DNA from 3 places in the Comamonas sp. MYb69 genome. Region 2 is predicted to be linked to each of the others. Evidence: predicted binding sites of a transcription regulator. Region 2 holds the regulator's gene; each other region holds the start of a gene.
The links. The regulator LexA, encoded in region 2, represses DNA repair genes until DNA is damaged. The targets are predictions, from matches to a motif close to ACTGTATNNNNATACAGT.

Region 1 (3,272 bases), on a different contig from region 2:
GTGGTGCTTGCTGTAATGGATCTCCATCGTCTGGGCGTCAATATTGGGCTCCAGGGCATCGTAGGCATAGGCCAGCTTGGGCAGGGTATAGGACATATCGTGTGTTAGTCGTTGAGTGGAGAACAGGGAGGTCAATGCCGGTGCGGCGGCTGTCAGTGCAGCAGCGTGCCCGGCGGCGGGTTGCCCGAAGGCATGGGAACGCTGTGGGCCTGCCGCTCCATCGCATCCTCGCGCTCGCGGGCGGCGCAGCGGTTGTGGTGCTCGGTCAAGGCGGCAAAGGTGTGGTGCAGGTGCTTGCAGGCGGCCGATCGCAGATCGGCGCTGGCATGGTCGTCACGCGTCAAGGCCAAGAGCTGGTGGTGGGCGCAGTTGATGCACTCGCCCGCCGATATTGGCTGGCTCAAGGTGTTGAAGCAGTCGGCCAAGTTCAGGTGCGCGACCACAAAGGCGGCCAGGCGGTCATCGGCGCAAACGCCGGCCGGTGCATCGTGGAACAGTTGGTGCGCCACGCGCAGCGCATGCTCATGCCAGGCCAGCGCCTGCTCGGGGCGGTTGTCGCGGCTGGCTTCCACGCCGGTCTGGGTCAGGCGCTCCCATTCGCGCAGCAGCAGCGGACCCGATACGGAGGACGGAAAACGCGAGCTCATGGCAGCTCCTTGGCGGGCACGCTGGCCGCCGTCATCACCCAGGCGTGCGAGGCCTTGGCGGTTTCTGTGGGGACAAAGGCCTGGGGGTCTTCCAGCAGGCAGGTGCTGCCCAGACGCTTGCACTGGTCATGCTCGCGCCAGTAGCCGCCGTGGCTGATGCAGCCGGTCTGGCAGATCACCAGGTTGGTGGCATGCTGGCCCAGCTCTTGCAGATAGGCATCAGGCGGGGGCGGGGGCACGGCGGCCACTTCCATCGTCGCGGCCGGGTCCACACAGCGGCGCACGGCCGTGACGGCCGCGCGGTTGGCGATGGCCGACAGGTGCACCAGGCGGTCCTCGCGCTCCCAGATGAGGGCGCTGTCGCGCATGATGACCTGGGCCCGCAGCTGGGTGACCTGGGCGCGCAGCGCCTCGACTTCCGCGCGCAGTGCATCGACCTGGGCCGTGCAGCGCGCTTGCAGTGCAGCATAGTGGCGCAGCATCACACCGTGCTCCTGCACCAACGGATGGATGTCACTGTCTGGGTTTGGCACGGTTGGCTCGCCTCCACGGGATAAACGGAAAACACTTTGCTCGGCATCAAGGCAGCGTCAAATAAAAACATAATAAATGAGAATCGTTTCTATTCGCAAACTCATTTGTATATGGCCTGCCTGCAAGCAGTGGAATAGTGCTATCGGCTGCGCGAGCCTGACGGCCAGAAGGGGACATGGCGGCAAAGTTAAAATAGCTGTATAAAAATACAGATAAGCTATCACTCACCCACACCGCATCCGACCCCCCATGCTGGCCCCCCACCGCTACTACTACCTGCACAACTTCGAGCGCGCGCTGCAGTGGCTGGGGCAGCGCTATGGCGATGTGCTGGACGCGCAGGAGCAGCAGTTTCTGGCGGACTTTGCCCAGGCCCCCATGCCGTCGCAGGCGCTGATGGTGCGCATGCTGATGCGGCGCGGGCCCTGGTTCCGCGCCGACAAGCTGGTCTACGACGAAATCCCCGATGTGCATGCCGCCGCACAGCCCTTGCTGGCGCTGGGCTGGATCGATGCCGATGCCGACATGGCGTTGGCCGAGCTGTTTGCGCTGCACACCAAGCCCGAGCTTCTGCAGATCTTTGCCAACGCCGGCTTGGCGCGCTCGCTGCGCAAGGCGGAGATGCTGGCCCAACTAGTTCAGCAGTCTGATCCAGGTACCGAGCAAGAAGCCCAAGAGCAGCTGCAGCCCTACCACCGCTGGCACCCGCATGCCGAGCATGCCGCCTGGCGCGTCACCGTCGGCGAGCTGGCCGAGGGCCTGCGTCTGATGTTCTTTGGCAATTTGCACCAGGACTGGTCAGAGTTTGTGCTGGCCGACCTGGGCATCTTCAAATACGAGACGGTGGCCTTTGATGCGCAGTCGCGCGCCTTCCAGACCCGTGCCGATGTGCAGGGCTACCGCCAGCTGCAGCAGTGGCGCCAGGCGGTGGATGAGGACGAAGACCGCCAGGCCTTGATGGACGCGCTGACCGCCTGGCGCAGCGCCAACCCCTGGCTGCAGCAGCGCCATGCCAAGGTGCTGCTGCGCCTGGGCCAGGCCTGCGAGCGCAGCCAAAGCTGGGCGCTGGCCGAGCAGGCCTATGCCGCCAGCCGCTATCCGGGCGCGCGCCACCGCCGCATGCGCGTGCTCGAACGCATGGAGCGCTTTGACGAGGCCCTGGCCTTGGCCAGCGCCGCCGCGCAGCAGCCCGAAAGCGATGAAGAAAGCCAGCGCCTGGCCCGCATGCTGCCGCGCCTGCGCCGCCACCTGGGCCAGGGCAGCGCCAGCCGCCGCGCGTTGAAACCCGAGGTGGCGCAGCTGCGCGAGGATGTGGCCCTGGACCGGGTGCTGCGCATGCCACGCACAGCGCCCGGTCTGGCGGCGATGGATGCGTTGAGCGATGCGGCTGCCCTGGAGGCCGCCTTGCGCGCAGGCGAGGCCATGAACGCCGCCGAGGCCACCGAAGGTCTGCGCCTGATGCCGGTGGAATACGCCTTGCGCGACCACTGGCACCGCGACGATGCGCCGGTGTTTTATGTCGAGAACGCGCTCGTCAATTCGCTGTTTGGCCTGCTGTGCTGGCCGGCGATTTTTGCGCCATTGCCGGGGGCGTTTTTTCATCCGTTCCAGGCGGGGCCGGCTGATGTCTATGCGCCCGATTTTGTCGCGCGGCGTGCGGCGCTGTTTGAGGCTTGTCTGGCGACCTTGGACGACGGCAGCTACGCCGATGTAATCCGCCAGCGCTTTGCCGACAAAGCCGGCCTGCAATCGCCCTTTGTGTTTTGGAGCACGTTGACGGAGGCGCTGCTGGACCATGCGCTGGCCTGCATACCGGCGGCCCACCTCCAACTTCTGTTCCAGCGCTTGCTCGGCAACCTGCAGGCCAACCGCACGGGCTTTCCGGACCTGGTGCGCTTTTGGCCGCAAGAGAGGCGCTACCAGCTGGTGGAGGTCAAAGGCCCTGGCGACAAGCTGCAGGACAACCAGATCCGCTGGCTGGAATACTGCGCCGCCCATGGCATCCCCGTGGGCGTCTGCCATGTGCAGTGGCGCGAGGCGGGCGCATGAGCTACACCGTGGCGGTGCGCGCCTTGTGCGAGTTCACTGCCC
Region 2 (3,272 bases):
AGCAGCACCTGATGCACGGTGCCATTGCCGGTGGTCGCCACCACCAGGCCGTCGATGCCCTGTGCCTGTAGCGCCTCCACCAGCCCCGGGCGCAGTCCCGCGTGGCTGGTGACGATCTCCACCCAGGGCCAGGGCTGGCTGGCCGGCACTGGCAAGGCGGCCAGCCACTGGCTGCCGCTGTAGCCGTCTGCTGTGCCTGGTGCCTGCGGCGCATAGCCCTGGCGCAGGCGCACGGTCACACCATCTACCCAGCCCAAGAGGCCCTGCTCGCCCGAGGAAAAGGCCAGCAAGCGGTGCGGATGCACCTTTTGCAGCCAGCGCGCGCTGTGCAGCTCGCCGCCGCCCGTCACGGCCACCACCTCACGCAGCAGAGGTTGGCCATCCGCATCCAGCGCCGCTGCGGCAGCCACGGCGTCCTTGAGGTTCTGCGGGCCATCGGGCATCAAGGCATTGGCCGGGCGCATGGCGCAGGTCAGCACCACGGGCTTGGCCAGGCGCCCTAAAACGCAGTGCAGGAACCAGGCCGTCTCTTCGAGCGTATCGGTTCCGTGGGTGATAACAACAGCGCGCACGGTCTCATCGCGCATGGCCGCATCGCAGCGCTTGAGCAGCGCATGCCAGACCTCGTCATTCATGTCCTTGCTATCAATTTGCGCTATCTGCACCGCATCCAGCGGGCCTGCCGCAGCTGTCTCGATACCGCTCACACCCGCCAGCAAGGCCGCAATGGACAGCTGGGCTGCGCGGTATTGGCCGGGTTTCTCGGCATCATCGGCCATGCCGGCAATGGTGCCGCCGGTGCCGATGATCAAAATTTTTGGCTGCAAGGCTTGCCTCCTGCAAAAAACTGGTTAAAAATACAGGTACTGGATTGATATACAGGTGTTGGGATGCACAGTGGCTTTGCTTCTGCCCGGCACCGCAGATCACACGGAGATCTTATGCGAGACCATCCCAAACTGACCGCGCGCCAACAAGAAATTCTGGACCTGATCCAGACCGCCATTTCGCGCACCGGCGCCCCGCCAACGCGCGCCGAGATTGCCAGCAAGCTGGGCTTCAAATCGGCCAATTCGGCAGAAGACCACCTCAAGGCGCTGGCCCGCAAGGGCGTGATCGAGCTGGTCAGCGGCACCTCCCGGGGGATTCGCCTGCAAAGCGATACCGTGCGCTCCATCAATGCCGCTCGGGGCACGCGCTTCTCCTCACCGCTGGCAGGCGTGTCCAATGCCGCCGCTGGCCTCGGCCGCGTGGTGCAAGAGCTCGCCCAGCTGGCGCTGCCGCTGATCGGCCGCGTCTCGGCCGGCTCGCCCATCCTGGCGCAAGAGCATGTCGACCAAACCTATACCGTGGAGGGCGGCCTGTTCCAGCAGCAGCCCGATTACCTGCTCAAGGTGCGCGGTATGTCGATGCGCGATGTTGGCATCATCGATGGCGATCTGCTGGCCGTCAAAGCCACGCGCGAGGCCCGCAACGGCCAGATCATTGTGGCGCGCCTGGGCGATGACGTCACCGTCAAGCGCCTGCAGCGCACCAAGGACGGCATTGAGTTGCTGGCCGAAAACCCGGATTACCTGCCCATCATCGTGCAGCCCGGCGAGCCCTTCGAGATCGAAGGCATTGCCGTGGGCCTGATCCGCAACACGATGCTGAACTAGGCCTAGCGGCCCTTCCGGCCACTTCGGCCCTCCCTTTTCTGCGCAACCCCAGGTAGCGGGCGTTGTGGGCTCTTGGCCCACAGCCCTGGGGGATGCGCTCGCCCTGCGCAATCCTGCTGTTACCCGTATACCAAGGAGTCTCCTATGCTTGTAGCAGATGCATTGCGCGCGCTTGCGCCCTTTTCCCTAGTCGCTGGCCTGCCCTGGTTCCAGTCCATCCAGCGTGCCATTGTGCGCAGCAACCGCCGCCGACCCGGCCATGGCGCCGCCAATGACGGCCAGCTCGCCGCCCAGGTGCACTGCTTTGCCACCGCGTCCTCTGCCGCTGTACAGCGTGGCGCCGCCCAGCAGCTGAGCTTGCTCGATGGCCAGGGCCTGAACATGTCCGGCGTGGACACGTCCCGCGTGGGCTCCCCTGCCGATGAGGCCCCCGCACAGCGCCCCATCGACCGCATCCGCCTGCCGCGCAAGCCCGCTGCGCGCCGCCGCCTCTCGGTAGGCGTACAGTCCCACACCCGCCCCTTCCTGTCGGTGCAGCGCTGCAGCGCCCAGGCCGCCAACGATGCCCCCATCAAGATGTACTGGGCCCAACCGGCCAGCCTGCACCGCCAAAAGGGTATGCGCTGGGCCATGTCGGGCAGCATGGCCGATATCTGTGCCGAGCTCGAACGCCTGGAACGGCTGGAACATCTGCACGCCGTCTAAGCCGCTGCCCGGGCGGGGGGCCAAGTCTCGCCGCCAGCATGCGTTGAACGCTGCAAACAGGGCCAGGCGAGCCAAGGGTTTGGGCATGGGGCTCGGTGTTCCCGACCCGTCACCATGCCGCAGGCAGCCCGATGTGTCAGTTGGTGCGGCCGGCCAGGTGCGGCCGGCTAGACAACGGCCTACCGGAGGGATTCCAGAACGGCGCTGAGAAATTCCGGGCAATATGCAGGGCGGTTGCAACAGCGGCTCAGAGCTGCCCAGCCAGCAGCATCCCTTCCTGCCGCTCAGACCAGGCCATGGTGGCACAAGGCCCGCGTGCTCGGCAACCCGCGCTGTCAGCCATCTCTGTCTGCTGCCCACTTGCGCCAGCCTCTTGTCCTGTCAGCGCGCAGCAGCCAAAGCCTCCAGCGCCTGCTGCTTGAATGGGGCCAGTTGCTCGCGCAACGCATCTCTTGCGCCATCCAGCGCAGCAGCCACCGCGTCAGGCCCAAACACCAGGCCTTGCAGCAACACAAAATGCACATTGCGGATGCCAATGGAGGCCAGCGCATAGCGCAGATAAGGCGTCAAAAAGTCTTCCTGCTTGGCACGGGGCCCCGTATGGAAGCCGCCGGAACTCACCAATACCAAGCTAGGACGGTCCTTCATCAAACCAATCTTGCCTTCGGGCGTGGATGCAAAGCTGCGGTGGATACGGATCACATGGTCCAGCCAGAGCTTGAGCGTGGCCGGCACCGCAAAGTTGTGCATGGGGGTCAGAATCATCAGCAGATCGCTGTCTTCCAACTCTTTGATCAGCGTTTCCGACCAGGCCAGCGCGGGTGCATCTGCGCTGGCATTGGCGGTGATTGCCAGTGCATAGTCGCGGCTGATCGGCGGTATCGGTGTCGCCACCAGATCGCGCTCCAG
Region 3 (3,272 bases), on a different contig from region 2:
CCGAGCAGCGCGCCAAAGGCGTGGTCGTCGTGCTGCACCAGATGGGCAGCCATGGCCCGGCCTATTTCAAGCGCTCGCTGGGCCAGGACAAGCGCTTCAGCCCCGAGTGCAACAACGTCAATCTGCAGGCCTGCGACCGCGCCTCGCTGATCAACGCCTATGACAACAGCGTCGTCGCCACCGACCGCATGCTCGGCGGCCTGATCGACTGGCTGGCCAGCAAGGGCCAGCGCCAGCCCACGGCCATGATGTATGTGGCCGACCATGGCGAGTCGCTGGGCGAGAACAATATCTACCTGCACGGCCTACCCTATTCCGTCGCCCCCGATGTGCAAAAGCATGTGCCCTGGATCACCTGGCTCTCGCCCGCCATGCAGCAACGCATGGGCATGAGCACCAGCTGCCTGCAGCAGGCCGTGGGCACGGCCCGCATCAGCCATGACAACCTGTTCCACTCGATGCTGGGCCTGACCGATGTGCAGACCGCGCTGCACCAGGCCGATCTGGATATTTTTGCCAGCTGCAAGGGCCGCTCTGCGCCACCTGCCACTTTGGCGCAGCTGGCGTCTGCTTCTGTGCCGGCAAGCGTTGCAGCGCAGCCGCCGACCACGGTCGCTGCTGCACGCAAGCGCGGCTAAAACAGGTTTCCCTGCCCAGGGTGCGGCGCCTGCGCGGCGCCTCCCTGGCGCACGGCCTGCTGCACCTGTTGCGCGCGCCAGGCCTCAAAACCGCGCCAGTCCATCTCCTGCCGCTCGCGCCCATAGCCCAGCTGCGCGCAGGCCCGCACAAAGCGCTGGCGCACCAGGTCCGCCCACAGGCCCTGGCCCTTCATGCGGCTGAAGGACTGGCTGTCATAGCTCTTGCCGCGCAGCCGGTCGGCCTCGCTGATCTGGTGCAGGTCGCGCACCCGCTGCATCACCCGGGCGGCGCGCTGTGGGTAATGGGCCTGCAGCCACTGCTGGAACACGCCATTGAGTTCCCAGGGCAGGCGCAGCACGGTGTAGAAGGCGGTGGTGGCGCCGGCCTCGCGCGCGGCTGCCAGCACCTCTTCCATGTCTTCGGTCAAAAACGGAATATGCGGCGCCACGCTCACCCCGACCGGAATGCCGGCCTCCGTCAGCCGGCGTATCGTGCGCAGCCGCCGGTGCGGCGCCGCAGCCCGGGGCTCGAGCAGGCGGGTCAGCTGTGGGTCCAGACTGGTGATCGTGATGTAGACGGCCGCGGCGTTCTTGCGCGCCGCTGCGGCAATCAGGTCGGTATCGCGCTCCACCGCGCTGCTCTTGGTGATCAGCGAGAACGGGTGCTCGGCCTCGCTGAGCACCTGGATCAACTGCCGCGTCAGGCCCAGTTCCCGCTCAATCGGCTGGTAGCAATCGGTGGCGGAGCCGATATTGAGCGAGGCCGGCTGGTAGCGCGGGCGGCTGATCTCGGCCTTGAGCACCTGGGCAATATTGGTCTTGGCAAACAGCTGGGTTTCAAAATCCAGCCCCGGCGAGAGGTTCAGGTAGCTGTGGTAGGGCCTGGCATAGCAGTAGATGCAGCCATGCTCGCAGCCCCGGTAGGGGTTGACCGAGTGATCAAAGAAGATATCGGGTGAGTCGTTTTTCTGGATCGCGCTGCGTGCCTGCTCCTCGTGCACCTGGGTCGGCAGGCTCTCGGCGTCCTGCTGCCACCAGGCGCCTTCTTCCAGGTTCAGATCTGCATCGCCAGCCACAGGCGCCTCAGCGGCTGCAGGGGTCCAGCCATCGTCAGCCCATTCCCGCACATCGCTGGCAAAACGGTGGCGGGGTACACCGACCGCACCGCGCCCCTTGCGGGCCACCGGCAGCGGCACGCGCACTGGCACAGGCCCATCCAGGTCGTCCGCGCAGCGCTGCAGGGCCTGCGGGTCGTCTAGCGGGGCAGTGTCAACGGTGTGGATGGAGGGATGGCGGGCAGGCATACTAACGGATGATGACTGTTTTTATATACAGTATTTCATGCATTGTCCGCCATCCCGGCAGCCTCTGCAAGCGCCGCGCACACCAGGGCTATTCGCACCGTTTTGGTGCGAAATGGGCCATGGCCTACATTCGGGGATTACATACTCCGGAGGAAGTTTTCATGTCTCGCAAACCCCAACTCATCCTGTCATCCCTGGATGTGGACCGCCTGGAAGCGCTGCTGGAGGCCATGCCGGCCAGTGCCTTCCCCGGCAAGGCGGATCTGGAGGCCGAGATTGCCCGCGCCGATATCGTGGAGCCCAGCGATATTCCGCCGGATGTGGTGACGATGAACTCCACCGTGAACTTTGACATTGCCGAATCGGGCAAGCAGTTCCAGCTGACCTTGGTCTACCCCAAGGACCTGGACGACACGAGCAGCAAGATTTCGGTATTTGCACCCGTGGGCAGTGCGCTGCTGGGCCTGGCGATTGGCGATGAGCTGGCCTGGCCGTCCGTGGGCGGAAAGACCATGACCGTGCGTGTGACCGGCATCAGCTACCAGCCCGAGCGCGCCGGCGATCTGCACCGCTGAGCGGCCAACCGACAAGCGCCGGCAAGGGCCTGCCTACATCGACAAGCGCGCCCCCACCAGGGTCACCAGCAGGCCGCCCCCGACCAGGCCCAGCTCCCAGCGGGCAACAGAGCGCAAGCTGGGCGTACGCGCCTCCACCCCCAGGTAGAGCGCGCGCCCGGCCAGCAGCGACAGCGCAAAGGCCAGACCCATGCCCAGCCAGTTCAGCCAGGGCTGGCTCGGCCAGACATGCGAGACCACCGCGTTGCACAGCACCACGATGGAAAAGTGCACCAGAAACACCGAGTAGCCCATTTGGCCCAGCGACTGCAGCCAGCGCACGGGCGCCTGGCGGCCCAGCCAGTCGACCAGGCGGCTGTCTGCCGGCAGGCGCATCAGCCACAGCAGCGCGACGGCGCCGCACAGCGCCACCGCAATGCGCAGGCGGAAATCCACTTCCAGTGACACGAGGCCAAAAGCGAGCAGGCAGGCCGTCCAGGACCAGGGTTTGGCGCTTTGGCTGCCCCAGAAAGCCAGCATGCCCATGCCATAGGCACCGATAAAGTAGACAAACCACATGTCCAGCTCGCTGTGGCGGTTGAACACCAGGAGCGACAAGGCCGTGAGCGCCAGCACGACCCACTGGCCCAGTTGCAGGCCCAGCCATTGGCGGGCCCAGCGGCGGCTCCATGCAAACAGCAAGGTGACGGCGGCGAACAGCTGAAAATCGATCGCCACATACCAGACACCGGCCGACAGCGCATCTTCGCCGCTGA

Region 1: a site for LexA is predicted at 1,377-1,394, ahead of WH303_RS04675 (VRR-NUC domain-containing protein). Genes of this name have one in related genera too.
Region 3: a site for LexA is predicted at 1,957-1,974, ahead of WH303_RS22500 (PA0069 family radical SAM protein). Genes of this name have one in related genera too.

The regions. Positions count from the first base shown of each region.
Region 1 is NZ_JBBGZG010000003.1:75,873-79,144, forward strand. It holds gene WH303_RS04660 (superoxide dismutase) at 1-96, opposite strand, end outside; gene WH303_RS04665 (hypothetical protein) at 153-647, opposite strand; gene WH303_RS04670 (hypothetical protein) at 644-1,129, opposite strand; gene WH303_RS04675 (VRR-NUC domain-containing protein) at 1,431-3,230, shown strand; gene WH303_RS04680 (ATP-dependent DNA helicase) at 3,227-3,272, shown strand, end outside.
Region 2 is NZ_JBBGZG010000010.1:187,556-190,827, reverse strand. It holds gene WH303_RS15420 (asparaginase) at 1-827, opposite strand, end outside; gene lexA (transcriptional repressor LexA) at 942-1,658, shown strand; gene WH303_RS15410 (hypothetical protein) at 1,803-2,363, shown strand; gene WH303_RS15405 (FMN-dependent NADH-azoreductase) at 2,745-3,272, opposite strand, start outside.
Region 3 is NZ_JBBGZG010000021.1:48,829-52,100, forward strand. It holds gene WH303_RS22495 (phosphoethanolamine transferase) at 1-638, shown strand, start outside; gene WH303_RS22500 (PA0069 family radical SAM protein) at 635-1,828, opposite strand; gene rnk (nucleoside diphosphate kinase regulator) at 2,104-2,517, shown strand; gene WH303_RS22510 (acyltransferase family protein) at 2,551-3,272, opposite strand, start outside.